2 linked regions of the Variovorax sp. PBL-E5 genome follow. The protein of the gene in region 1 interacts with the protein of each later gene in a pairwise test. Links are inferred from orthologs where the notes say so. Each region holds a gene or a part of one and is shown in the gene's direction. Other genes may lie near its edges.

The links. Proteins that work in one complex are often made in the same cells at the same time.
Region 2: the proteins of pheT (region 1) and secD interact in binary tests that used the Escherichia coli proteins (3 or more experiments, as listed by UniProt). The link is inferred for Variovorax sp. PBL-E5 from one-to-one orthologs.

What each region holds. Positions count from the first base shown.
Region 1 is NZ_LR594671.1:1,901,067-1,904,119, forward strand. It holds pheT (phenylalanine--tRNA ligase subunit beta), read left to right. Parts: upstream 1-334; coding sequence 335-2,773; downstream 2,774-3,053. Other genes in the region: pheS (phenylalanine--tRNA ligase subunit alpha), read left to right, coding at 1-313; WDLP6_RS09340 (integration host factor subunit alpha), read left to right, coding at 2,770-3,053.
Region 2 is NZ_LR594671.1:5,392,707-5,395,683, reverse strand. It holds secD (protein translocase subunit SecD), read left to right. Parts: upstream 1-538; coding sequence 539-2,416; downstream 2,417-2,977. Other genes in the region: secF (protein translocase subunit SecF), read left to right, coding at 2,429-2,977; yajC (preprotein translocase subunit YajC), read left to right, coding at 1-269. UniProt on the Escherichia coli protein: Part of the Sec protein translocase complex. Interacts with the SecYEG preprotein conducting channel. SecDF uses the proton motive force (PMF) to complete protein translocation after the ATP-dependent function of SecA.

The sequences.
Region 1 (3,053 bases):
TTTCTGCCGCACCTTCTTCGAGAGCGACGATCTGGTGCTGCGCTTCCGCCCGAGCTTCTTCCCCTTCACCGAGCCGAGCGCCGAGATCGACATCCAGTTCCAGAGCGGACCGCTGGCCCATCGCTGGCTCGAAGTCGCAGGTTCGGGGCAGGTGCACCCGAACGTGGTGCGCAACATGGGCCTGGATCCCGAGCGCTACATCGGCTTTGCCTTCGGCATGGGCCCCGACCGGCTCACGATGCTGCGCTACGGCGTGAACGACCTGCGCCTCTTCTTCGATGGCGACCTGCGCTTCCTGAGCCAGTTCCAGTAAACAGAGAGCGAGAACGACGAGATGCAATTCCCCGAGTCCTGGTTGCGCGAGTTCTGCAACCCGCCGCTCAGCAGTGCCGAACTGGCCGAGACGCTCACCATGGGCGGCCTCGAGGTCGAGGAGCGCCGGCCGGCGGCGCCGCCTTTCACGCAGGTCGTGGTCGGCGAGATCAAGGAAGCCGTCCAGCATCCCAACGCCGATCGGCTGCGTGTGTGCCAGGTCGATGCAGGGCAGGGCGCCTTGCTGAACATCGTGTGCGGCGCGCCCAACGCGCGCGCCGGCATCAAGGTGCCGGTGGCACTGGTCGGCGCCGAGCTGCCGCCGGGCGACGACGGCAAGCCTTTCATGATCCGGCTCGGCAAGCTGCGCGGCGTCGAAAGCCAGGGCATGCTGTGCTCGGCGCGCGAACTCAAGCTCAGCGAAGACCACGGCGGTCTGCTTGAGATGTCGATCGATGCGCCCATCGGCGCCAGCGTGCGCGAGGTGCTGAAGCTCGACGACGCTTTGCTCACGCTCAAGCTCACGCCCAATCTCGCGCATGGCCTGAGCGTCTACGGCATCGCACGCGAGCTCGCCGCATTGACGGGCGCGCCGCTCCAGATGCCGGCCATTGCGCCGGTCGCGCCCACGCTGGACGACCGCTTGCCGGTCAAGGTCGATGCGCCCGAGCTGTGCGGCCGCTTTTCCGGACGCATCGTCCGCGGCGTCGACACCCAGGCCGCCACGCCGGCCTGGATGGTCGAGCGCCTCGCGCGCTGCGGCCAGCGCAGCGTCACGGCGCTGGTCGACATCTCGAACTACGTGATGTTCGAGTACGGCCAGCCGACGCACATCTTCGACCTCGACAAGATCCACGGCGGCCTCACGGTGCGCTGGGGCAAGGCCGGCGAGCAGCTCAAGCTGCTCAATGGCAACATCGTCACGGTCGACCCCCAGGTCGGCGTGATTGCCGACGAGCGCGAAGTCGAATCGCTGGCCGGCATCATGGGCGGCGACGCCACGGCGGTGTCCGACGACACCCGCAACATCTATGTCGAAGCAGCGTTCTGGTGGCCCGAGGCCATCCAGGGACGCTCGCGCCGTTTCAATTTCTCGACCGATGCGGGACACCGCTTCGAGCGCGGCGTCGATCCGAGCCGCACCGTGGCGATCATCGAGCGCATCACGCAGCTGATCGTCGAGATCTGCGGCGGCAAGTCGGGTCCGGTCGACGACCAGATCCTGCGCTTGCCCGAATCGAAGCCCGTCACGCTGCGCGTCGCGCGCGCCGCGCGCGTGATCGGCATGCCGCTCGACCAGGCCCGATGCAGCGCCGCGCTGCGCCGTCTCGGCCTGCCCGTCGAAGAGGGCGATGGCACGCTGATCGTGACGCCGGCGCCCCATCGCTTCGACCTGCGGATCGAAGAAGACCTGATCGAAGAGGTGGCCCGCCTCATCGGCTACAACAATCTGCCGACCACGCCGCCGCTGGCACCCATCACCGCGCGCGTGCGCCCGGAGGCCGAGCGCAGCCGCTTCGCCGTGAGCCGCCGCGTCGCCGCACTCGGCTATCAGGAGACGATCAACTTCAGCTTCGTCGAAGCGCACTGGGAGCACGATCTCGCCGGCAATGCCGATCCGATCAAGTTGCTGAATCCGATCGCCAGCCAGATGAGCGTGATGCGCTCGTCGCTGATCGGCTCGCTGCTGCAGGTGCTCAAGTTCAACCTGGACCGCAAGGCGCCGCGCGTGCGCGTGTTCGAGGTGGGCCGCGTGTTCCTGCGCGACGATGCGGTTGCCACGACCGACAGTACCGTCAAGGGCATCCATCAGCCGATGCGCATCGCCGGGTTGGCCTGGGGCGGCGCCGAAGACGCGCGTTGGGAGGGCAAGGCGCGGCGCGCCGACTTCTTCGACGTCAAGGGCGATGTCGAGGCGCTGCTCGCGCCGCTCGTTGCGCGCTTTGAGCCGACCGAACATCCTGCACTGCACCCGGGCCGCGCTGCGCGCGTGCTGCTCGAGGGCCGTGCGATCGGCGTGGTGGGCGAACTCCATCCGCGCTGGCGCCAGAAATGGGATCTTGCGCAAGCGCCCATCCTGTTCGAGCTCGAACTCGATGCCGTGATGGCCCGGCCGGTGCCGATGGCTCAGCCGGTGCCCAAACATCAGGCCGTCGACCGCGACATCGCCGTCGTCGTCGCGGAGGCGATCACGCACGACACGCTCCTCGGCGCCATCCGCGCTGCGTCGGATGCCAGCCTGTTGCGCGAGGTCGCATTGTTCGACATCTATCGGCCGCCAGCAGGACGCGACGGCACTGCCACCGGCCCGGGCAACCTGGCGCAGGGCGAAAAGAGCATGGCCGTGCGCCTCAGTTTCAACAGCGACACCGCAACGCTCACCGACGAGCAGGTCGAGGCGGCCGTGCGCACGATCGTCGATCAACTCGCTGCCCGGCTCGGTGCGCGACTGAGGGTATGAACGTCATGGAATTCACGCTCGAAGCCCTCGAAACACCGGCGCTCACCAAGGCGCATCTCGCCGATCTGCTGTTCGAGCAGATCGGGCTGAACAAGCGCGAGTCCAAGGACATGGTCGAGGCCTTCTTCGACCTGGTCGCCAACAGCCTGATCGAAGGCACCGACGTCAAGATCTCCGGCTTCGGCAATTTCCAGATCCGCGTGAAAGCGCCGCGCCCCGGCCGCAACCCGCGCACGGGCGAGGCGATTCCGATCGGCGAGCGCCGCGTCGCGACCTTTCA
Region 2 (2,977 bases), 3.5 Mb from region 1 along the record:
CCTCCCTCGGCAGCATGCTGCCGCTGGTGCTGATGTTCGTGGTGCTCTACTTCGTGATGATCCGCCCGCAGATGAAGCGCCAGAAGGAAGCCCGCGCGATGATCGAGGCGCTGGCCAAGGGCGACGAAGTCGCGACCTCCGGCGGCCTGCTCGGCAAGATCACCCAGATGGGCGAGCAGTACCTCACCATCGAGATCTCCAAGGGCGTCGAAGTGCAAGTCCAGCGCAGCGCCGTGGTCCAAGTCCTCCCCAAGGGCGCGATCAAGTAATGCCCCCCAGCCTCGTTCACTTCGTGTGCTCGGGCACCCCCCTGCGGGGGGCAACACCGGCGGCCCGGCGAAGCCGGTTCCGCGGTGTTTCACCAACGGGCCTGGCTTCGCCGGCCGAAATCAATGACCAGTGATCTTTTATCCGAGCGGCCGTGCGCGGCGCGCCGCGTTCGTGGGCTGCCGTGGAACCGGCTCTGCCGGGCCACAGGCAGCGCCCCCGGTAGGGGGGTGGCGGCTACACGAAGTGAGCAAGCCTGGGGGGGAGCCAAGTGAACCGTTATCCGGTGTGGAAGTACACGGTCATCGTGATCGTGCTGCTCGTGGGGCTGATCTATGCCCTGCCCAATTTCTTCGGCGAGGCGCCCGCTGTGCAGGTGCTGGCGGCCAAGTCGACCGTCAAGGTCGATGCCGCGATGGAGGATCGCGTCCGGGAAGCATTGAAGACGGCCGACCTGGCGCCCGACCTGCTGACGCGCGATGCAACCACGCTGCGCGCGCGCTTCACGAACACCGACGATCAGTTGAAGGCGCGCGACGTGCTGCAGCACGCGCTGGTGCCGGATGCGAGCGACCCGGGCTACGTGGTGGCGCTCAACCTGGTGTCGCGCTCGCCGACCTGGCTCACGGCGCTGCATGCCTACCCGATGTACCTCGGCCTCGATCTGCGCGGCGGCGTGGACTTCCTGCTGCAGGTCGACATGAAGGGCGCCATCGACAAGAAGGCCGAATCCTTCGCGAGTGATATCCGCACCGGCCTGCGTGACAAGGGCGTGCGCGGCAGCGCGGTCAACCGCAACGGCCAGGTCATCGAACTGAGCTTCCGCGACGCCGCCGGCCGCGACGCGGCGAAGGGCCTGATCCAGGATCAGCTGCCCGACCTCACGACGATCGAGAGCCAGGACGGCACCGACTGGAAGCTCACGGCCTCGATCAAGCCCGAGGCGGCGCGTCGCCTGCAGGACGCGGCGCTGAAGCAGAACATCACGACGCTGCACAACCGCATCAACGAGCTCGGCGTGGCCGAGCCGGTGATCCAGCAGCAGGGGCTGGACCGCATCGTGGTGCAGCTGCCCGGCGTGCAGGACACCGCCAAGGCCAAGGACATCCTCGGGCGCACGGCCACGCTCGAGATGCGCATGGTCGACGAAAGCACCGAGGGCCGCGCGGCCGAGCTGGGCACCGGGCCGGTGCCTTTCGGCTCGGAGAAATTCCTCGAGCGCAATGGCCGTCCCGTGATCGTCAAGAAGCAGGTGCTGGTGACCGGCGAGAACCTCACCGACGCGCAGCCCGGCTTCGATTCGCAGACGCAGCAGCCCAAGGTCGATCTCACGATGGACGCCAAGGGCGGCCGCATCATGCGCGACGTGAGCCGCGAGAACTACCACAAGCGCATGGCGATCCTGATCTTCGAGAAGGGCAAGGGCGAAGTGCTGACCGCGCCGTCGATCAACGGCGAGCTGGGCAACCGCTTCCAGATCTCGGGTGCGATGACCGTGGTCGAGGCCAACGACCTCGCGCTGCTGCTGCGCGCCGGCTCGCTGGCGGCGCCGATGGAAATCATCCAGGAGCGCACGATCGGCCCCAGCCTGGGTGCCGACAACATCAAGAAGGGCTTCGACAGCGTGATGTACGGCTTCGCCGGGATCATGGTGTTCATGTGCCTCTACTACGCGCTGTTCGGCGTCTTCTCGTCGATCGCACTGGCGGTCAACCTGCTGCTGCTGGTGGCGGTGCTGTCGATGCTGCAGGCCACGCTCACGCTGCCCGGCATCGCGGCCATGGCGCTGGCGATCGGCGTGGCCATCGACTCCAATGTGCTGATCAACGAGCGCGTGCGCGAGGAGCTGCGCAACGGCGCCTCGCCGCAGGCGGCCATCCATGCGGGCTACGACCGCGCCTGGGGCACCATCCTCGACTCCAACGTGACCACGCTGATCGCGGGCATCGCGCTGCTGGCATTCGGCTCCGGCCCTGTGCGCGGCTTTGCGGTGGTGCACTGCATCGGCATCGTCACGTCGATGTTCTCCGCCGTGTTCTTCTCGCGCGGCCTGGTCAATTTCTGGTACGGCAGCAAGAAGAAGCTCAAGACGGTGTCGATCGGCACCGTCTGGCGGCCGGACGCCAAGGCCGTGGCCGAAGCGAAATAAGGGAACAGCAAGATGGAGTTCTTCCGCATCCACCGGACCATTCCGTTCATGCGCCACGCGCTGGTGCTGAACGCCGTGTCCTTCATTACCTTCGCGTTCGCGGTCTTCTTCCTGCTCCATCGCGGGCTCCACCTCTCGGTCGAGTTCACCGGCGGCACGGTGATGGAGGTCGCCTACCAGCAGTCCGCCGACACCGGCAAGGTGCGCGAGACCATCTCGAAGCTCGGCTACGCGGACGTGCAGGTGCAGAACTTCGGCACCTCGCGCGACGTGCAGATCCGCCTGCCGGTGCAGAAGGGGCAGACCTCGGCGCAGCAAAGCGCCCAGGTGATCGACGCGCTGAAGGCGGTCGATCCGTCGGCGACGCTGCGCGGCAACGAGTTCGTCGGCCCGCAGGTCGGCGAGGAGCTCACCACCAACGGGCTCAAGGCGCTCGGCATGGTGGTGGCGGGCATCATGATCTACCTGGCCTTCCGCTTCGAATGGAAGTTCGCGCTCGCCACCGTGCTGGCCAACCTGCACGACGTGGTGATCATCCTGGGCTTCTTCGCCTTCTTCCAG